3 regions of the Mesorhizobium sp. 1B3 genome follow, and region 3 is predicted to be linked to each of the others. Evidence: riboswitches for the same ligand, from Rfam matches in the RefSeq annotation. Region 3 holds a riboswitch; each other region holds the start of a gene.
The links. A riboswitch is a leader RNA that binds a small molecule or an ion and turns the genes downstream of it on or off. The one in region 3 is predicted to bind glycine.

Region 1 (8,008 bases), on a different contig from region 3:
TCGACGATGAACTCGACGGTGCCCGCGCTCTGGTAATCGACCGCCTTGGCGAGCGCCACGGCCTGCTCGCCCATCGCCTTGCGGGTCTTTTCGTCCAGGAAGGGCGAAGGCGCCTCCTCGACGACCTTCTGGTTGCGACGCTGAATCGAGCACTCGCGCTCCCCGAGATAGATCGCGTGACCATGCGCGTCGGCCAGAACCTGGATTTCTATATGGCGCGGCTCGACGACGAACTTCTCGATGAAAACACGATCGTCACCGAAGGAACTCCTGGCCTCGGACCGCGCCCGTTCGAAACCGTCACGGACCTCCGCTTCCTTCCAGGCGATGCGCATGCCCTTGCCGCCGCCGCCCGCCGAAGCCTTGATCATCACCGGGTAGCCGATCTCACCTGCGATCTTCTCGGCATGGTCGGCATCCTCGATCACGCCGAGGAAGCCCGGAACGGTGTTCACCTTGGCCGCATTGGCGAACTTCTTCGATTCGATCTTGTCGCCCATGGCCTCGATGGCCTTGGGCTTGGGGCCGATGAAGACGACCCCTTCCGCTTCCAGCGCGGCGCAGAAGGAAGCGCGCTCCGAGAGAAAGCCATAACCGGGATGGACGGCCTCGGCGCCGGTCTCCTTGCAGGCGGCGATGATCTTCTCGGAAACGAGATAGCTCTGCGCGGCCGGGGCCGGACCGATATGGACGGCTTCGTCGGCCATCTCGACATGCATGGCGTCCCGGTCGGCGTCCGAATAGACCGCCACGGTCGCGATCCCCATTTTTTTCGCCGACTTGATGACGCGGCAGGCGATCTCGCCCCGATTGGCGATCAGGATCTTCTTGAACATGCGGGCGCGTTTCCTCCGATGACCCGCCCTTATTATGTGGATCGCCCCCGCCGCTCAAGCGCGCAATCTGCCCTTGCGAGGCGTTGCTGGACTTTGGTGCAGGGTTGATCGCGCCGAGGAAACCTGAAAGTTTGAGGCCGAAATCTGTGTTGGAGAATCCCCATGAAAACCCGCGCCGCCGTCGCCTTTGCCGCCGGAAAGCCGCTCGAGATCGTGGAGGTGGACCTCGAAGGTCCGCGCGAAGGCGAAGTGCTCGTCGAGATCAAGGCGACCGGAATCTGCCACACCGACGAATTCACCCTGTCGGGCGCCGATCCGGAAGGCATCTTCCCGGCGATCCTCGGCCATGAAGGCGCCGGCGTTGTGGTCGACGTCGGCAAGGGCGTGACCAGCCTCAAGAAGGGCGATCACGTCATTCCGCTCTATACGCCGGAGTGCCGCCAGTGTCCGTCCTGTCTGTCGCGCAAGACCAATCTGTGCACGGCGATCCGCGCGACACAGGGCCAGGGGCTCATGCCCGACGGCACCAGCCGCTTCTCGATCGGCAAGGACAAGATCCATCACTACATGGGCTGCTCGACCTTCTCGAACTTCACCGTTCTGCCGGAGATCGCGCTGGCCAAGGTCAATCCCGACGCGCCTTTCGACAAGATCTGCTACATCGGCTGCGGCGTCACCACCGGCGTCGGCGCGGTGTTCAACACGGCCCAGGTGGAACAGGGCGCCACGGCCATCGTTTTCGGTCTCGGCGGCATCGGCCTCAACGTCATCCAGGGATTGAAGCTCGCCGGCGCCGATATGATCATCGGCGTCGACCTCAACGACGACAAGAAGGCTTGGGGCGAGCGCTTCGGCATGACCCATTTCGTCAATCCCAAGGAGGTCGACGGCGACATCGTGCCTTATCTCGTCAACCTGACGAAGCGCGGCGCCGACCAGATCGGCGGCGCGGACTACACGTTCGAATGCACGGGCAACGTGAAGGTGATGCGCCAAGCTCTTGAGGCATCTCATCGTGGCTGGGGCCAGTCGATCATCATCGGCGTCGCTGGCGCGGGCCAGGAGATTTCGACGCGTCCCTTCCAGCTTGTCACCGGCCGCGTCTGGAAAGGCACGGCGTTCGGTGGCGCGCGCGGCCGTACAGACGTGCCCAAGATCGTCGACTGGTACATGAGCGGCAAGATCGAGATTGATCCGATGATCACCCACACGCTGACGCTGGACGAGATCAACACGGGCTTCGATCTCATGCACAAGGGGGAAAGCATCCGGAGTGTCGTGATCTATTGAGCGGGGGCAGCATGGCGGCCCCCTCCATATTCGTCGATGCCGATGCCTGCCCGGTGAAAGACGAGGTGATGAAGGTGGCGGAACGGCACGGGCTCCTCGTCACTTTCGTCTCCAACGGCGGATTGCGTCCGTCCCGCGATCCAATGATCCGCAATGTCGTCGTGTCGAAGGGCGCGGATGCGGCCGACGACTGGATCGTCGAGGCGACAAAGCCGAACGACATCGTGGTGACCGCCGACATCCCGCTTGCGGCCAGGGTCGTGGAGCTCGGCGCGCACGCGCTCGGTCCGACCGGGCGTCCTTTCACGCCGGAAACCATCGGGATGGCAGTGGCCATGCGCGACCTCAAGCAGCATCTGCGTGAAACGGGCGAAAGCAAGGGCTACAATGCCGCCTTCATGCGGGAGGACCGCTCGCGTTTCCTCGGCGCCCTCGAACAGATGGCACGGCGGGCGATCAAAGCTGCGGGGTGAGATCGTGCGTCTGCAACGCCTGCTTACGCGCCACGCGCCATTCGCGGTCGCCGCGCTTGGCGGTATGCTGACATTGCTTTCCAGCCGCTGGCTGAGCTGGCAGCTCGTCACCGTCGCTGCCGCCAATACGTTCTTTTTCCTTTATCTTGTCCTGACGGCGCTGAAGATACCGCAGTTGACCCCCGCTTATCTGAAGAAGCACGCGGCAGGCGCCGACGAACCGGATTGGGTCATTCTCGCCGTAACCTTCGGCACTGTGGTCGTGGCAGTCGGCTCGCTCTTCGCTCTGATCAACAGCCATGGCGGACCGGATGCTGTGATGCTCGGCTTCTCGCTTGCCTCGGTCGCGCTGGGCTGGCTAACGGTCCATACGATGGCGGCCATGCACTACGCGCACCGTTATTGGCGCCCCGACGAGACGGTCGAGGGCTTACAGGCGCATCTCCGCGAGCCCCATGGCGGGCTCGATTTTCCCGGCACGAAGGAGCCGGCCGGCTACGATTTCCTCTATTTCGCGTTCATCATCGGAATGACCGCGCAGACGTCGGACGTGGCCGTCACCACCACGACGATGCGCAAGTTGAACCTCCTCCACGCGGTCCTTTCGTTCTTCTTCAACACGGTGCTGGTGGCGGCAGCAGTCAACCTCGTCGTCTCGCTCGGCAGCTAACGCGGAAAGAACAATGAAGACAATCTCTCTCTCCAAATCCCACGACGGAATCCAGGGCGTTTACAGCCACGCGTCGGAAGCCTGCGGCGTCGACATGACCTTCGCTGTCTTCGCTCCGCCCCAGGCGGCTGAAGGCAGGCGTCCTGTCCTTTGGTATCTATCGGGTCTCACCTGCACCCATGCCAATGTGATGGACAAAGGCGAGTATCGCAGGATGGCTTCTGAACTCGGTCTCGTCATCATCTGTCCCGACACCAGCCCTCGTGGACCCGACGTGCCCGACGAGAAGGACAATTGGCAGTTCGGGCAAGGTGCCGGCTTCTACGTCGACGCGACCGAAGAGCCCTTCGCCCGAAACTATCGCATGTATTCCTACGTGGTCGATGAGTTGCCGGCCCTTGTCGCGACCAATTTCCCGGTAGACATGAGCCGCCAGGCGATATCAGGCCATTCCATGGGCGGGCACGGCGCTCTTACCATTGCCCTCAAGAATCCCGGTCGTTTCAAGAGCTGCTCCGCCTTCGCACCGATCGTCAACCCGATGGATGCCGGATGGTCGAGGCCCGCTCTCCAGAAATATCTCGGGCCGGACGAAAGCGGCTGGCGTCCCTACGACGCCTGCGCCCTCATCGAGGATGGCTACCGTTTCCCGGAATTCCTGGTCGACCAGGGTACGGCGGACGGTTTTCTCGATGAAGGGCTCCGGCCATGGCTGCTGGAAGCCGCCTGCCGCGACGCCGGCATACCGCTCACCCTGAACATGCGGGAGGGCTACGATCATTCATATTTCTTCATCTCGACCTTCATGGAAGATCACCTGAAATGGCACGCCGCACGGCTTGCGGCCTGAGGTTTCGTAAACAGACAGGTGACAAACCGATCGGCTTGGTCTAGCGTCCCGACTCGTCGAGGGCTTCGGCCCTGCCGGTCAGCGGGAGAGAGCAGCCTTGGCTGCCGCCGAAGGGGAAATCGCCCGAAATCTCTCAGGCAAAAGAACCGCTGACAGGTAAGACGACTCTGGAAAGTCGGGGTGAGAGCCCCGCGCCGAAGGTGTAAGCGCCGCCGACAGGGTTCCGGTTGCGCGAGTCTCTCAGGCTTCAGACAGAGGGGCACGAACAGGCCGCATTGTGTGGCCGACACGTGCTATTCTGGAGAAGCATTTGACCGGCGCCGATCTCAAGCATCTTCCCCTCGAAGACCTGCATGTCGCAGCCAATGCACGCTTCGGTGCGTTTGCGGGCTGGCATATGCCAATCACCTATGCGGCCGGCGTGCTCAAAGAGCATCTCCACACGCGTGAACATGCCGGGTTGTTCGACATCTCCCACATGAAGCTGTTCGAGCTATCGGGAAAGGACGCGGTGGCGCTGCTGAACCGGGCCTGCCCGCTCGACGCCGGCGCGCTCGCCGCTTCGCAATCGAAATACACGTTCCTGCTCAACGACAAGGCGGGGATCATCGACGACCTGATCGTCACCCGGCTGGCGGCCGACCGGTTCATGGTGGTTGCCAATGCCGGCAATGCGGCCACGGACGAAGCCCATCTGCGCGGCCTCAGTTCCGGTTTGTCGGTTCAGCTCAAGCCGCTCGACCGCGTTTTCCTTGCCATCCAGGGGCCTGAGGCAGAGGCTGTGCTTGCCCGAGCAGGCGTCGATACCGCCGGGCTGACCTTCATGACCGGCATCGAGCCCAAACCCGATTGGTTCATGAGCCGCTCGGGCTATACCGGCGAGGACGGTTTCGAGATCGGACTGCCCGAGCAGGATGCACGTGCGCTGGTGGCGAGGCTCCTCGAAGACGATCGACTCATGTGGATCGGGTTGGCGGCGCGCGACAGCCTGCGGCTCGAGGCGGGCCTCTGCCTGCACGGACAAGACATTACCGAGACCACCGATCCAGCAAGCGCCGGCCTCCTATGGGCGATCCCGAAGGACATCCGCGACAGGGGCACATTTGTCGGCTCGGAGGCGCTGCGCGGCATCCTGGCAACTGCAGCCCGTCAGAAGCGTGTCGGCCTCAAGGCCGAAGGTCGCCAGCCCGTGCGCAACGACGTCGATCTCTACGATGCCGGAGGTAAGCCGGTCGGCAGGGTTACCTCTGGTGGTTTCGGCCCGTCCGCCGGACACCCGGTCGCCATGGGGTATGTAGAAACTCCCATGGCCCGGCCGGGCAATCGTTTCTACGCCGAGGTGCGCGGCGCGCGCATCCCGATCGATATCCACCCCCTTCCCTTCACGCCGCATCGCTACCGCAAAGGATGAATTCGATGGCGAAAACCTATTTCACCCAGGACCACGAGTGGATCCGCGTCGACGGCGGCGTGGCGACTGTCGGCATCACCAACTACGCGCAGGAGCAGCTCGGCGACCTCGTTTTCGTCGAATTGCCGGAAGTCGGCCGCATGGTGAAGAAGGGCGACACGGCCGTGGTGGTCGAATCCGTGAAAGCGGCTTCCGATGTCTATGCCCCGGCCGACGGCGAGATCATCGAGGCCAATACGGCCCTTTCGGCGGACCCTGCCCTCGTCAACTCGGCGGCCACAAGCGAGGGCTGGCTGTGGAAGATGAAGCTCGCCGACGAAGGGCAACTCGACGGCCTGCTCGACGAGGCCGGTTACAACGCCTTCATTGGCTGAGGAAGTGTTGAAATGACCGACAACCCGTCCACCTTCACGGGCCGCCATATCGGCCCTGGCCCGGCAGAGACGAGGGCGATGCTGGCGACGCTCGGCGTACCCTCGGTGGAAACGCTGATCGCCCAGGCGGTGCCGAAGTCGATCCGCCTCGGCCGGCCGCTCGACCTTCCGGAACCGGCCAGCGAAGCAGATGCGCTCGCCGAGTTGTTCGCCAAGATGAGCGCCAACACGGTCCTGAAAAGCTTCATCGGCGCCGGCTATCACGGCGTGCATGTGCCGCCGGTCATTCAACGCAATCTTTTCGAGAACCCGGCCTGGTATACCGCCTACACGCCCTACCAGTCGGAGATCAGCCAGGGCCGCCTTGAACTCCTCTTCCATTTCCAGACGCTCGTGACCGAGCTGACGGGCCTTCCAGTCGCTTCCGCCTCGCTGCTCGATGAAGCAAGTGCGGCGGCCGAGGCGGTCGGCATCGCCTTTCGGCACCACCGCGAGAAACGTACCGAGATCTTCCTTGCCGGATCGCTTCATCCGCAAACGCTCGATGTCGTGGTGACACGGGCAGAACCACTCGGCATCAAGATCGGCGCCGACGCGATCGGCGAGAACACGGCAGCGGTGATCATCCCCTGGCCCGATACCTATGGTGTCTATGGCGACCACTCGGCGACCATCGAGGCAGCTAAGACGGCCGGCGCACTGGTGATCTTCGTCGCCGACCCGCTGGCCCTGACACTCACCGAAGCGCCCGCCAAGCTCGGAGCCGACATCGCGGTGGGCTCGATGCAGCGCTTCGGCGTGCCCATCGGCTTCGGCGGGCCGCACGCCGCATATTGCGCCGTGACGGACAAGCTGACCCGCCTGATGCCCGGACGCCTGGTCGGCCAATCGACCGACGCGCACGGGCGGCCGGGCTACCGGCTCGCCCTGCAGACTCGCGAGCAGCATATCCGCCGTGATAAGGCCACGTCGAACATCTGCACCGCCCAGGCGCTTCTTGCCAATATGGCCGCCTCCTATGCGATCTGGCACGGGCCCCAAGGCCTCCAGGCAATCGCCACACGTGTCGCCGGTTTCGCGGTCCGGCTCGCTGCGTCGTTGAAAGCGGCAGGCTTCAAGCTGGCGGGTGAGCGATTCTTCGACACTGTGACTGTCGATGTTCCAGGACGTGCCAAAGCCATTGCCGCCGAAGCGGAAAAGGGCGGGCGGCTGGTGCGGACGATCGATAGCGATCGCGTATCCATCAATTTCGACGAAGCCTCGACGGAGGCCGATCTTGCCGCGATCGTCGCGCTGTTCGGCACCGAGCTCGCCGAAGGGGCCGCAAGCGCCCTGCCCGGCAATCCGCGCAGCAAGAATTTCCTGTCGCAGCCGGTCTTCCACGAAAACCGCTCGGAAACCGACATGATGCGCTTCCTGCGCAGGCTGGCCGACAAGGACCTGGCACTCGATCGCGCCATGATCCCGCTCGGCTCCTGCACCATGAAGCTCAATGCCGCCGCGGAGATGATGCCGGTGAGTTGGCCAAGCGTGGCCAATCTCCATCCGTTCGCGCCGGAAAGCCACAGCGCCGGCTATCACGCGATGATCGACGACCTGGAGAACTGGCTGGGCGAGATCACGGGCTTCGATGCGGTGTCTCTCCAGCCCAATGCGGGGAGCCAGGGAGAGTACGCGGGCCTTCTGGCAATTCGCCGCTATCACTTGGCGCGCGGCGACACGCATCGCGACGTCTGCCTCATTCCGTCCTCGGCGCATGGCACCAACCCCGCCAGCGCGCATATGGCCGGCATGAGAGTGGTTGTCGTCAATTGCACGGAAGCCGGCAACATCGACCACGCCGATCTCGAGGCCAAGGCCACGCTTCACGCCGATCGTTTGGCGGCGCTGATGATCACCTATCCGTCGACGCACGGCGTGTTCGAGGAAGGCGTCAAGGAGATCTGCCAGCTCGTCCACGACCATGGCGGCCAGGTCTATCTCGACGGGGCGAACCTGAACGCCATGGTTGGCCTGGCAAGGCCGGGCGATCTGGGTGCGGACGTCTGCCACATGAATCTGCACAAGACCTTCTGCATTCCCCATGGCGGCGGCGGCCCCGGCA
Region 2 (5,903 bases), on a different contig from region 3:
GTCCGCGGCATAGAGATGCCTCTCGAACTTTTGGACCAGCGCATGCATGGCCTGGCGTGCATCGCTGAAGTCGGCCGATCCCTTTCTGATCGCCATGTCGGCCTCGTAATCCGCATGTGAAGCGAAACTGCATTCCCAGCGGACGTCTGGGCCATTACCCTCCAGCTTGACGAAAATCAGTCCCGGATCAAGGCCGAGCGACGACCTGATCGCGCTCGCCCTGCGGCGCTGCTCCAAAACCGTCTGCGCTTGTCCTTCTTTTGCGAAGTAATTCGTTATTTCAACAATCATAGCCCCTCCGCCCCGTTGTCCAAATGCCGCCGACACGCTTGACGTGCTTTGTTTATGATCATAAAGTGTGATCACACTAACTGATCGCAACTGTAGCGCAGCGCATGCGCAGTGACAACGAAAAGGTGGACGCCGTTGCCTACGATCAAGTCCGTTGAAACGCTGATTGTCCAACTGCCAACCCGACGTGAGCACAAATGGGCGGGTTTGACCGAGGTCATAGGCCGTTATGTGATGGTCAAGATGACCGACAGCGATGGCCGAGTGGGTTGGGGCGAGGCTCCGGCCCTGAAGGATTGGGGTGGTGAATTCGGCCGTTATTTCGGCGAATCGGCCCTGATCACACGTACTGTGATCGACACCTATCTCGCGCCCGCCGTCGTCGGTCTCGATCTCGGCAATTTCGCGGAACTCCATGCCCGCATGGATGCGATCATCCGCGGCTATCCTTACTCCAAAGCGGCGGTGGAGTTCGCCGCCTACGATCTTGCCGGACGCTGGCTCAATGTGCCCGTCCATACGCTGCTTGGCGGCAAGGCGCGGGACCGCGTGCCCGTAACGCATTCGATCGGACTGATCTCCATCGAGGAGGCACGGGCCGAAGCAGCCAAGCTCGTGGAAGAAGGGGTCAAGACCATCAAGGTCAAGATCGGCGTGGATGCTGACCGTGACGTCGCAATGGTCGATGCCGTCAGGGAGGTCGTAGGAGATGCAGTGGAGATCTGTGTCGACGCCAATGAGGGTTACAAGACACCTGGCGAGGCCGTCCAGACCGTGCGCCGAATGGAAAAGAACCGGCTGAAATATGTCGAGCAACCCGTCATGGGCATCGAGCGTATCGCCGAGGTCGGACGACGCATCGACGCCCCGGTGATGGCCGACGAGTCCGCCTGGAACTCCCATGATTCCATACAGATCGTTCAGTCCGGCGGGATCCAGATCGTGTCGATCTATACGACGAAGGCCGGCGGTCTCTACAAGGCGATGGAAGTGGGTGCGGTGTGCCGGGCCGCGGGCATCATCTGCAACGTCAATGGCTCGATCGAGACGGGTGTCGGCAATCTGGCCAATGTGCAGCTTGCGGCGGCTTCACCGGCCGTCACCTTGTCTTGCGTCATTCCCGTTTCGACCCCGGCCGAAGCGCAGCATGGCCAGGTGGGAGGCATCTACTACAAGGACGACCTGCTCGTGGAGCCGATGCGGTTCGTCGACGGCGCGATCGTCGTTCCGTCCGGTCCTGGAATGGGAATCGACGTGGATCTGGCCAAGATCGAGAAATATCGCGTCCGCGATTGACGGCGGATGCAAAGGCATCAGGAGAGAGGAAACTAGCAATCATGCGGGCAGAAATCGTCAGAAAACAGACTAAGGCAATGGCCGAGCACGGGCTCGACGCCATGATCTGCTGTTCCCCGGAGAACTTCGCTTACACGACAGGTTTCGTCGTGCCATCGCAGCCGCTTATCCGGCATCGCCACGCCATGACGATCGTGACGGCCGACGGGCGCACGGCTTTGTTCGGGGTGGACATGGAAGCGTCGACGATCAAACGTCGCCTTCCCGATGTCCCGACGCGGATCTGGGCGGAGTTTTCAGACGACCCGATGCTCGTTCTGGCCGACCAGTTGAATGGCCTCGACCTCGGCAAGGCCCGGATCGGTCTTGAGATGGACTATCTGCCGGCAGGCGATTTCGCTCGGCTCGTCGCCGCAATGCCGGCTGCGAAATTCGAGCATGCCGAGCCGATCCTTGCCCGTTTGCGGCAGATCAAGACTCCGGAAGAGATCGCGCTTCTGCGCAAGCTGTCGCGCATCGCCGACCAGGCGATCACGGATACGCTGGCCGTGGTCGACGAAGGCGACTCCGAAATGGACATCGCCGGGCATCTGACTCGCAACGTCTATTCTCTGGGGGCCGATCACTTCAAATTGCTGATCGTGGCGACCGGAGAACGCAGCGTCTTGCCCAATGTCGGGCCCTCCGAACGGGTACTCAAGCGGGGCGACATCTGCCGTGTCGAAATCTTCTCCGTCATCAACGGCTATCAGGCCGGCGTGTGTCGTACGGCGGTCGTCGGGGAGGCACCGCCCATGGCCGACAAGATCTGGGCGCATCTGGTCGAGTGCAAATACGAGATCATGGAAAAGGTGAAACCCGGCGCAAGCTGCCGCGAGATCTACGATGCGTTCATCGCCAAACTTGCCAGGATGAACCTGCCTCCGATTTCTTTCGTGGGACACGGAATTGGCCTGCACCTGCACGAAGATCCATATCTCGGCATGACGCCCGTGCTCGGCAAACCCGGGAGCGATGCACCGCTCGAGGAGAACATGGTGCTCGGCTTCGAGCCTCTCTGCTACGATACCGGATATGGATTCGGCATGCAGAACAAGGACATGCTGCTTGTCACCAGGAATGGATCGGAGCTGCTTTCCGACTATGCCGATACCGATCGGCTGATCCCGACCGGGACGGCCAGGACGGGCGCCTCGGCGAAGCGGGCCGTCGCCTAGGGGGGGAGCCGCCAGCCGGCTTTTAAGAAACATCGATCGGGGCATGGTGTCCCGATCGGGGTGATGACGATATCGCCCACCGCAGCGGGCCCGGTGGGATCGTTCCTGTGCAGGTCCGCAACGGGTGGAAACGCATGCGCACGCTGATCAAAGATTTGAACTTCGCCTTTACGGTCGACCGAAACGACACGGTGCTGCGCAATGCAAGCCTGGTGATCGAGAATGACCGGATTGCCGATATCGGACCGGCGGCTGAAATTGCGGCCCGCCATCAAGGGGTGAGCTTCGACAAGGTCATCGACGGCAGGATGCTCGGCGCTTGCCCAGGGTTCGTGGACAGTCACGTTCATCTGTCGGAGACCTTGTCCCGGGCGGTTTTCCCGGACAACCTCAACACTCGCGCCTGGGTCTTCCATTGGGCCAAGCCTTTCTACGCCCATATCACGGAAGAAGACGAGTATTGGGGCGCGTTGCTCGGCATTACGGAAATGCTTCGCTGTGGCACCACCTGCTTCCTGGACATGGGGTCGCAATACGATCCCGGCATCGTCATCCGGGCCATGGAGAAAACCGGCATCCGCGGCATCACGGGCAGGCATGCGGCCGACAATCCTCCGGCCGAACTGCCACGCGGCTGGACCAAGGAGATGGCCGAGCACCATTTCTTCCCCGACGCGCAGACTGCGCTGAAAGTTCTGGAAGATTGCGTTGTCCGCTACAACGGAGCGCTCGATGGCCGTGCGCGCTGCTGGGTCAATATCGAAGGCAAGGAGCCTTGCTCGCTCGAACTGCATGTCGGCGCGGTGAAGCTCGCCGAACGTCTCGGCGTCGGCACGACCTATCACCTTGCAACGTCCATCGAGGAAGCCAAGGTCTGCGAAAGCAAGTATGGCTGTTGGCCGATCACAAGGATCGATCGTGCCGGCGGGGTCGGCAAAAATCTTGTCATCGCGCATGGCGCGGCCGTGACGGACGAAGAAGTACGCCTGCTTGCCGAACGTGACGCCAGCGTTGCCTTCTGCCCGTGCTCTTCCTTCAAGCTCGGAAAGGGCGCGACCGCTATCGGGAAGTATCCCGAGATGGTGAAGGCCGGTGTGAAGGTGGGACTCGGCACCGACGGCGTCTCGGCGGCCGGCAACATGAACCTGATGCGCCAGATGCTCGTCGTGGCCGGCATGTTCAAGGATGCCCGCATGCAGCCCGACATCTTCACCGCCAGGCAAGCCCTTCGCGCCGCGACGATCGAGGGCGCGCGGGCCCTCATGTGGGACGACGAGATCGGCTCGCTGGAAATCGGCAAAAAGGCGGATTTCATCCTCTTCGATCTCGATCATGTCGAGTGGACGCCCTTCTATGATCCGCTGCAGGCCTTGGTCTTCTCGGCGTCGACGGCCTCGATCACCCAGACTTGGGTCGACGGCAAGCTGCTTTATGCCGATGGCAAGGTCCAGGGTGTCGACGAGGTTGGGATTCGCAGCAAGGCACGCGAACTCGCAGCCGCCGCCGTCAGGCGGGCCGGCTTGCATGAGGAGGGCGTCGAAACCACGACAACGCTTTACGACGAAGGAAACTGACTGCTTGCACTGCCGGTCATCGGAGTGGAGCGTACAGACAGCCATGTGAATGCGTTCGAATGGCTGCATGGGAGAGATCGGCTGTCGTAGATAACGACAGCCGACGCCGACGGAGCAACCCCCCAGGAAACTCTCAGGCAAAGATGACCATGCAGCTGAACGATCTGGAGAGTGGCACCGCGAGTGCCCACCGAAGGGGAAAGCCACGCCGGCCGAGCCGTCGCGGTTAAGCTCTCAGGTACAGCGACAGATTGGGGATCAACCGCGGACTCCGGTCCGCACCCAACTTTGGTCGCGGAGAATGCAATGCCCCATATTGCCGTCATAGGCGCCGGTATCACCGGCGTCACCACCGCCTATGCCCTGCTTGAGCGAGGGTATTCGGTGACTGTCATCGATCGTCAGCGTTACGCGGGGATGGAAACATCCTTCGCCAATGGCGGCCAGCTTTCCGCCAGCAATGCGGAGGTCTGGAACCATTGGTCGACCCTTCTCAAGGGCATCAAGTGGATGATGAGGCGTGATGCTCCGCTGCTGATGAATCCCGCACCCAGCTGGCACAAATATGCCTGGCTCGCCGAGTTCGTTTCCAACATCATGAGCTACCGCGAGAACACGGTTGAGACCACCCGCTTGGCGATAGCGGCACGCGAGCACCTGTTCGGCATCGCCGAACGCGAGAAGATCGATTTCGATCACGTCCGTCGCGGCATCCTCCACATTTATTGGGATAAGCCGAGCTTCCAGCATGCCCTGAAGGTCAACTCCATGCTGATGGAAGGGGGCTTGGACCGGCAGCCCGTGACTGCGGCCGAAGTCAAGTCGATCGAGCCCACCTTGCATGGCGAATTTTTCGGAGGGTTCTACACGCCGTCGGACTCGACCGGCGACATCCATAAATTCACCTTCGGTCTCGCCAGGGCCTGCGAGCAGCGCGGCGCCAGCTTTCTCTTCGATGCCACCGTCAACCGTGTCGAACGCAAGCGGCAATTCCAGATCGCCTATTCGCTGGGCTCGCTGTCGGGAGAAACCACCAAACGCGACCGTATGATCGAGGTCGACGCCGTGGTCGTTTGTGCCGGTTCGGCCAGCCGCCATTTCGCAGCCATGCTCGGTGACCGCGTCAACGTATACCCGGTGAAGGGTTATTCGATCACGGTGCATCTCGACGACGAGCGAAGCCAGGAGGCTGCTCCCTGGGTGAGCCTGCTCGACGACCGGGCCAAGATCGTGACGAGCCGCTTGGGGCCTGGGCGTTTCCGGGTGGCCGGAACCGCGGAGTTCAACGGCATGAATCGCGATATACGGCACGACCGCGTACGGCCGCTGGTCGATTGGACGAGGATGCTGTTTCCTGCTGTCGACACCAACCGGGTCGTCCCGTGGGCCGGCTTGCGTCCGATGATGCCCAACATGATGCCGCGTGTCGGAAAAGGCAGGCATCCGGGGGTCTTCTACAATACCGGCCACGGCCATCTGGGCTGGACGCTCTCCGCCGCCACAGCCCAGATGGTTGCCGAATGCA
Region 3 (8,008 bases):
GCGGGCTATCGAGCTCAATGGGGTAGCGATCGAGGCCAACAAGCGGGCTTTCGCGCTCGGCCGGCTGCTTGTCGTAGCACCGGAGCGGTTGGGTCTGTTGCGTAGCGCACGCGCCCAAAGTCTTTCGGAGATCGTGGCAGATCGCAGCGCGCGACTGGTGCGTTATAGTGGCAAGAAATTGGCGGCGCGCTACGAGACGGTGGTAGGGCGCGTCGCAACGGCCGACGCAGGTGACGGCCAACCGCTTGCCCGGGCAGTGGCTACCTATTACTATAAGCTTCTTGCGCACAAGGACGAATGGGAAATCGCGCGCATTTATGCAAGCGCAGATTTCCGGAGGCGGATAGACGAAACCTTTGAGGGCAATCTGCGCATCAGTTTCCATGTAGGCGGCGGCCCCTTCGCGCGGCCGGGCAGTGGCTCACGGCCACCAAAGGTGCGTCTGGGGGAATGGGCGATGCCCCTGTTCCGGATTGCTTCAGCGCTGCGGGGGCTGCGTGGTACCTTTCTAGACCCTTTCCGCAGCTCGGCCGAGGCGGTGTTGGCGAGGAGCCTGCTGGCCGAATACGAGGCTGATGTGGAAACGGTGCTGGCAATCTGGGGCACCGTGTCCTCCAACACGGCACTAGAACTTTTGAGCTGGCCGGAGGAAGTGCGTGGCTACGGTTCAGTTCGCGAACGCTGCGCGCTAGCCGCCCGAGCGAAGAGAACTGCGATCTTGAAGAATATACAGTCCAAGTGAAGTTGAGCGAAGGAGCAAGGCACATCGTAGCCGCCCTTTGTCCTAGTTGTGGCCGGCCAACGTGGCGAACCAGGCTTCCACCACGTTGATGTCTCGGGCATTGCGGTAAGTTGCGAGTCTGCAATCTGCGCCACCTTCTGTGAGGCTTTCGGCACCCGCGCCCGCATGGCATTGACGCTCAGATGTCGACCCAACGATCAGCTTTGCCTCGACGAGCTTTCGAACCTGGCCATGGCCGTGAGCGGTGCGCGAGGCTGCGCTAGGAGATCGCCTACCCGTTCGAAGCCGAGAAGACGCAGGTCAGACGATATGGGCGCCGGGAGCCTGAGCGTCTCCAGTGGGAGGGCCTCAAGGACGGTTGCACCATGTCGATGCGGCGCGACGTAGGTCGGCCATGCTGCATAGCGTGCAAACGCATGCGCTGCGCCCCAGCTGTCGGCAACGGCAGCGTATGCGGTGACGCCGGACATCGCGAGCCGGCCGATAAGCGCGTCCAGCATGGTCTCCTCGCCGCCATGAAGATGATCGGCGCCAGTCGAGTCGATGACGATTCCGTCCGGCGGATCGGCGGCAACGATCGGTGCGAAACGCTGCAGGATCCAGAGCGCCAGGTGCTCCAGCGCCTCGGCATCAGCAACCGGATCGGCATCCTGAACGACGAGGCCGCGCACGAGAGCCTGAGCTTTCGTAACGGTCATGCCGGTGCGCAGGCCGGCGGATTGAGCGGCGCCTCAGCCGGAGGCGCCGCGTCGCTAGCTTTCCTGCGCAGCCGGTCGGTAGACCAGCTCAGGAGGAAGAGAGGAGTCCCATTGAGGTTGCAGCGTGATTCATTGCGGTTTGAAGGAGAACCGTAATGGGCAGGCCGTTACCGATGGCGTTGCGTGTGCGTGTTGCTGGGTTTGTCGACGAGGGCCATGGGCACCGGGAGGCGGCTCGGCATTTCCGTGTGTCGCCTCGTTTCGTGAACGAGTTGATGAAGCTGCGGCGGGAAACGGGCTCCCTGGAGCCGCGCCGCCAGGGTCATGCGTCGGGCGGGGGCAAGCTCGCGCCGCATGCCGCCTTCGTGCGTCGGCGCATAGCGGAGGCGGGGGAACTGACGCTGGATGAGCTGTGCGTGGAGTTGGCGGCGCGCGGGGTGAGCGTGCACCGCTCCAATGTCGCGCGCCTGCTGCATCGTCTCGGGCTCAGCCACAAAAAAACTCTGCAGGCCAGCGAGCATAAGCGCCCTGACATCCGTGAGGCGCGCGATCTGTGGGTGAGGCGGCGCAAGCGCTTCTTCAACAAGGCCTTGCCGCGCCTGGTCTTCATCGACGAAACGTCGACCACCACCAAACTGACCAAGCGCACCGGCTGGTCACCGAAAGGCGCGCGCTACAAGACGCATGCTCCCTTCGGCAATTGGAAGACGCAGACCTTCATCGCCGGCCTGCGCTGCCATGGCCTGACCGCCCCACGGATTGTCAATGCCCCGATGAACGCCCGGCGCTTCGAGACCTGGATCAAGACCCAACTGGCTCCCGAACTTCAGCCTGGCGATGTCGTCATCCTCGACAATGTCGGGTTCCACAAGAGCGAACGGGCGGCCGAACTGGTCCGCCAACGCGGCGCCTGGATGCTGTTCCTGCCGCCATACTCGCCCGATCTCAACCCGATCGAGATGGCCTTCTCAAAGCTCAAGGCGCTGCTTCGCAAGAAGGCGGCCAGATCTTTCGACGCCCTGTGCGACGCGCTTGGCGACATCTGCCATCTCTTCGATCCCACACAATGCCGCAACTTCTTCAAAGCAGCAGGATATGAGGTTGATTAAGTGCGACACGCTTTAGTTTAGTCTCGTTTCCTTGTAGCGATCGGACATGTCGAGGCCGGCTTGCCGCCTTGTCTCGACCTCGGCGGCGTTCTCAAGCTGGGTCGAGATGCCGTCCACGACGGCGTAGAGGCCGGCAGCGACCATGGCGGACGCCGAGCCAGCCGCACCCTGGCGGCCGACCTCGGCGCCCGAGATCGAGGTGATGGTGTGGGGCTCGAGGGGCCGATGCCAATCGTAAAGACGTTGAAGACGGACAGAAACATCGTTAGCTGCCCCGAGTCTCGCTGCGCTTTCAGCAAAGGGCGGCCCTTTGGGACGACCGCATAAGGGATGGTCACACTCTCCAGTCGAGGACGATTTTCCCGCAGTTGCCGATCTTCATGGTTTCAAAGCCGGACTTGAAGTCGGCGACCGGCAGTCGGTGCGTGATGACTTTGCGGACGTCAAGGCCGCTCTCCAGCATGGCCAGCATTTTGTGCCACGTCTCGAACATCTCCCGGCCATAGATGCCCTTCACGGTGAGCATCTTGAAGACGACCTTCGTCCAATCCACTGGAGTCGGTCGCGCGGGAATGCCGAGCATGGCGATCTTGCCACCCATCACAAGGTGCTCGACCATCTGGTCAAACGCCGCCGACGCGCCGCTCATCTCAAGTCCCACGTCGAAGCCTTCCTTCATGCCGAGGCGCTCCTGGACCGAGCGCAGGTCCTCCCTGCTCACGTTGACGGGGACGACATCAGCGACATCCGCCGCCAAGGCTAGGCGGTGCGGATTCATGTCAGTGATCACGACGTGCCGCGCCCCGACATGACGCGCGACGGCCGCGCTCATGATGCCGATGGGACCGGCTCCGGTGATGAGCACGTCCTCGCCCACGAGATCGAAAGACAAGGCCGTATGGACGGCATTGCCGAGGGGATCCAGAATGGCCCCAATCTCATCATCAATCGCATCAGGAAGCGGCACGACATTGAAGGCTGGCAGGCGCAAGTATTCGGCGAAAGCCCCGGGGATGTTGACGCCAATACCTTTGGTCTCGGAGTCCAGGTGGAACCGCCCGCCGCGTGCAGCGCGGCTGCTCGTGCCTACGACATGGCCCTCGCCGGAGACGCGCTGCCCGATCGCCAGCTTCCTGACGTTCGCGCCGACTTCCACGATCTCGCCGGCATATTCGTGGCCGACGACCATCGGAACCGGAATAGTGCGCTGCGCCCATTCATCCCAGGCGTAGATATGGATGTCGGTCCCACAGATGCCAGTCTTGTTAATCCTGATGAGAACGTCATCTGGATCGATCTGCGGAATCACCCGCTCGTCGAGCCAGAGACCCGGCTCGGCTGCTGCCTTGACAAGTGCTTTCATGAGAACCCCTTTGTGGACCATCAAACCAGGCCAAGCGCTTTGCCGGCATCGGCGAAGGCGTCGATGGCGAATTCCACGTCCTGCTCGGTCAGCGCGGCTGACATTTGTGTCCTGATCCGCGCCTTTCCTTTCGGCACGACAGGGTAGAAGAAGCCGGCGACATAGATTCCGCGCTCATCGAGAGCGGCGGCCATATCCTGCGCCAGCCGCGCGTCATGCAGCATCACCGGAATTATGGGCGTCTCGCCCAAGAGCAGTTCGAATCCGGCCTTCTCCAACCCGGCCCGGAAGCGTGCGGCATGGAGAGAAAGCCGCTGCCGCCTGTCGTCGGCCTTCTCGGCGATCTCGATGGCCTTGATCGATCCCGAGGCCACCGCCGGGGCAAGGCTGTTGGAAAAGAGATAGGGACGTGCCCGCTGGCGGAGCAGATCGACAATGGGTTGAGACGCGGCAATGAATCCGCCCATCGCACCGCCGAGGCTCTTGCCCAGCGTCCCCGTCACGACGTGAACGCGCTCGCCCACTCCAGTCAGAGCGGGAGTTCCCCGGCCGGCCGCTCCCAGATGACCGGTCGCGTGACAGTCGTCGACCAGAACCAGCGCGCCGTGCCGTTCCGCCAGATCGCAGATCGCGCGGAGGTTGGCGACGTGTCCATCCATCGAGAACACGCCGTCGGTTGCGATCAGCTTTGAGCGGACGCCATCGCGATCGGCCTCCTTCAGCCGGTCTTCCAATTCATTCATGTCGCCGTTGGCGAAGCGGTAACGCTTGGCCTTGCAGAGTCGGACGCCATCGATGATGGAGGCGTGATTGAGGGAATCGGATATGATGGCGTCCTCGGCCTCGAGAAGCGGCTCGAACACACCACCGTTGGCGTCGAAGCAGGCCGGGAAGAGGATGGCGTCGTCCTTGCCTAGGTAGCGGGCAATGGTTCGTTCGAGCTCCTTGTGCAGGGTCTGAGTGCCGCAGATGAACCGTACTGACGCCATCCCGAAGCCGAACTCGTCGAGTCCTCGCTTCGCCGCCGCGATCACCTCGGGATGATCGGCAAGCCCGAGATAGTTGTTGGCGCAAAGGTTGATGATCTCGCGATCAGTACCGTCGCGCGTGATTCGAATCCTACCCGACTGCCGGCTGCTGAGGACTCGCTCACGCTTATGGAGGCCCTCCGCCTCAATCTCAGAGAGAACCCGCCGAATGCGATCCTCTAGATCCGATCCCATCCAAACCTCCACTATCCAATATATTGAAATTTTCCGATATAACGGATTTCTTGTCAAGCAGAACCTTAGTCGGCAGTTAGACCCGAGCTTTGTCGCGGCCTCTCACGCGTTCTGCGCGGCGTCGGTTCTGGAGATCAGGGAAGTGACCATTTCTGCAGTCACCGCTGACAAAGTCCATCCGAGGTGACCATGACCGGTGTTGTAAAAGACACCGGGACGCCTGCCGGCGATCACGCGAGGCATCATGTCCGGCATCATGGGGCGAAGCCCCGACCAGGACATGTACTGACGGGTACTCATGTCTGGGAAATGACTGCGGCACCATGCGACCAGCGGTTCGATGCGAGCACTGCGAATGTCACGATTGAAACCGTTGAACTCGGCCGTGCCGGCGACCCGGAAGCGATCGACGCCGAGACGGCTGGTGACGATCTTTGCGTCATCATCGAGCAGGCTGACCCAAGGCGCGGCCTCCTGATCGATGCGCTCGGTCAGTTGAACAGTGATGGAATAGCCCTTAACCGGATAGACGTTGATCCGGTCTCCCAATTCCCGTGCAAGGCGTCGCGAGCAGACACCGGCGCAAACGACAACCTTGTCGAATGACGCCTGCTCGAGCGGCTCGAACTCCTCGGTGTCAGCAAGATGTCGGAAGCGGATTCTGATGTCGCCTTTATCCGCATAAATCCACTCGATCTCGCACCCCAGTCTGTTCTCCACGCCAAGACGCCAGCATGAGGCGGCCAGGCCATTGGTGAACTTATGAATGTCGCCGGTAAAGTCACTCTCGGTGAAAAAGCCCCCGTAGAAGTCGCCTTTAAGGGCCGGCTCTATGTCGCGAATCTCGGCGGGTGAGACCTCGCGCCGCCCTAGTCCTGCTCGACGCAGGATCTCGGTCACTCGCGCGGCGTGCTCGAACTCTGCCCGCGTCTGGTAAACGTGGAGGATGCCGCGTGTCTCGCAGTCGAAGGCGATGTTCTCCTCGGCGGCCATCGCCTGCAAAACACCGCGTGCGGCGATGGCTAGACGAGCCGTAGCCTCGGTGCTGCGCTCGTAGGTCGGTATAGCCGCGATAAACTCGGCCATCCAACTGAGCTTGTGCCAGGAGGGGTAGGGGTTGACAAGGAGCGGCGCTCCTGGCGTTAACATCCATCGGAGCCCCTTGCCTATGGTGGACCAGCTATTCCATACTTCTGCGTTGGATGCCGACAGTTGTCCTCCATTGGCGAAGCTCGTCTCCATCGCCGGATAGGGATGCTTGTCGAACAGGCTGACGCGATAACCTGCCTTGGCGAGCTTATATGCAGTGGTGACGCCCGTGACGCCGCCCCCGATGACGGCAACACGATCTCCGATTGAAGGCATGAGAAATCACCCGCTCACGCGGGCCCCCCAGCCCCCTCTGTCATTGGCCTGAGAGCTTCGTGGAGCGCCCTTATTGGCAGATCCCACTTACACCGTCGGCGGAAGCCTGTTGGCTTCGCTTTCCAGAGCTTCTTGACGCGCTTGCGGTCCGTTTGCCTGAGAGTTTCCGGGGCGGTTGCTCCTTCGGCGAGGCGTTATTCGCCTCTCTCCCGCACCGCGGACTATGATGCGTAAAATGCGGGCAGGCAATGGGAAAGTTTGAAAAGATGGAAAATTCCCGTAAGCTGGAAAAGAAGGGACCTTCCCCCAAGTGACCGTCTGGAAGAAGGCGAACATGGCACAGCGAGCTCCGAAGATCGGACCGGCAATCCAGAAGGAACGTAAGCTCCGCCGGTTGACGCTCGAGCAGTTGGCGGCGCAAGCCGGCGTCTCGAAATCCATGCTCTCCCAGATCGAACGTGGCGAAGCAAATCCCACCTTCGCGGTCGTCTGGAGTCTGACGCAAGCTCTCCAGATCGACTTCGGAGCGTTGGTGGGCAGTGGGAGCGCCGCAGCCAGTGTAGGCCAAATTGAAGTCACGTCGCGGCCGCATACGCCTGAGATCCGCAGTGCTGACGGAAGATGCCGATTGAGGATCCTCAGCACTCCGCGGTTGGCTGGGCGCACTGAATGGTATGACGTAGAGATCGATCCTTTGGGTAGCCTGGACAGCGAGCCGCATTCAGCAGGCACGTTTGAACATTTGACCGCCCTGACCGAAGGATTTGAGGTCGCTTCCGGAGCGAACGTCATACCGCTGAAGGAAGGCGAGACGGCGCGGTATCCTGCAGACGTTCCCCATCGCATCACCAACGTATCCGACAAACGCGCCCGCGGTTTTCTGGTAGTACTGTACAAGTGATCGGGGGCCGATTGACAGTATTTGATCTTCACCAGGAACGGTACTGGCGCGATCCGTCCAGATTTGTCGACAAGATTTAAGCTTGAGAGTCTGGGCTAACACGAAGGGCCATCCTCCCTTTGTATTCCATAACAAGCCCGACGTTCTGGCGGATTGTTTGAGCTTGACGAGGCAGTAGACGTCGGCTTCACCCTCCTCCCTACTATCTCATTATAGAAGAAATGCCGACCGGGGCACCGTAAGGATCCTGCAGTTCCCCATGTCCACGTGACGGGCAGAATTGCCGTAAGGTGCCTACCGCACAAGTCGCTAGCGTTTGCGCAAGGCGAGTACGAATGCCTTGAGGCCGATCGGGTTTCACACCCGGCCGAACAGCGTTTCACGCTCGCGTCGGGCCGTTTGGAAATGATCGATGATGGACCCGGCTTCTAACTCGTACCGTGGACGCCGTCTCGACGGAAAACTCGGCGAATACATATATGGCATCGCGTACCGGCGATTCCATGGACGAGACCTCTAGGCAGCAGACACGCCTTCAGGATTGTGCTGTACGGACACCAATCATAACATTTACTTATAAAGTTAGTCACCCCGATCATTGGCCTTC

Region 1: it holds a riboswitch for glycine, as region 3 does, so the genes downstream of both, gcvT (glycine cleavage system aminomethyltransferase GcvT) here and ACCO56_RS07860 (D-amino acid dehydrogenase) in region 3, are expected to answer to the same signal.
Region 2: it holds a riboswitch for glycine, as region 3 does, so the genes downstream of both, ACCO56_RS32975 (D-amino acid dehydrogenase) here and ACCO56_RS07860 (D-amino acid dehydrogenase) in region 3, are expected to answer to the same signal.

What each region holds. Positions count from the first base shown of each region.
Region 1 covers NZ_JBJHDO010000004.1:68,739-76,746, reverse strand. Annotated here, with positions in the region: gene ACCO56_RS12400 (acetyl-CoA carboxylase biotin carboxylase subunit) at 1-836, opposite strand, end outside; gene ACCO56_RS12395 (S-(hydroxymethyl)glutathione dehydrogenase/class III alcohol dehydrogenase) at 999-2,126, shown strand; gene ACCO56_RS12390 (YaiI/YqxD family protein) at 2,138-2,599, shown strand; gene ACCO56_RS12385 (DUF1345 domain-containing protein) at 2,664-3,269, shown strand; gene fghA (S-formylglutathione hydrolase) at 3,283-4,119, shown strand; glycine riboswitch at 4,192-4,278, shown strand; gene gcvT (glycine cleavage system aminomethyltransferase GcvT) at 4,430-5,530, shown strand; gene gcvH (glycine cleavage system protein GcvH) at 5,536-5,904, shown strand; gene gcvP (aminomethyl-transferring glycine dehydrogenase) at 5,917-8,008, shown strand, end outside.
Region 2 covers NZ_JBJHDO010000030.1:564-6,466, reverse strand. Annotated here, with positions in the region: gene ACCO56_RS32995 (hypothetical protein) at 1-366, opposite strand, end outside; gene ACCO56_RS32990 (mandelate racemase/muconate lactonizing enzyme family protein) at 427-1,587, shown strand; gene ACCO56_RS32985 (M24 family metallopeptidase) at 1,629-2,804, shown strand; gene ACCO56_RS32980 (amidohydrolase family protein) at 2,939-4,378, shown strand; glycine riboswitch at 4,437-4,538, shown strand; gene ACCO56_RS32975 (D-amino acid dehydrogenase) at 4,685-5,903, shown strand, end outside.
Region 3 covers NZ_JBJHDO010000002.1:578,240-586,247, forward strand. Annotated here, with positions in the region: gene ACCO56_RS07830 (indolepyruvate ferredoxin oxidoreductase family protein) at 1-742, shown strand, start outside; gene ACCO56_RS07835 (hypothetical protein) at 940-1,440, opposite strand; gene ACCO56_RS07840 (IS630 family transposase) at 1,596-2,549, shown strand; partial or broken gene ACCO56_RS07845 (L-serine ammonia-lyase, iron-sulfur-dependent, subunit alpha) at 2,562-2,747, opposite strand; gene tdh (L-threonine 3-dehydrogenase) at 2,884-3,912, opposite strand; gene ACCO56_RS07855 (glycine C-acetyltransferase) at 3,933-5,135, opposite strand; gene ACCO56_RS07860 (D-amino acid dehydrogenase) at 5,238-6,500, opposite strand; glycine riboswitch at 6,635-6,722, opposite strand; gene ACCO56_RS07865 (helix-turn-helix domain-containing protein) at 6,811-7,401, shown strand.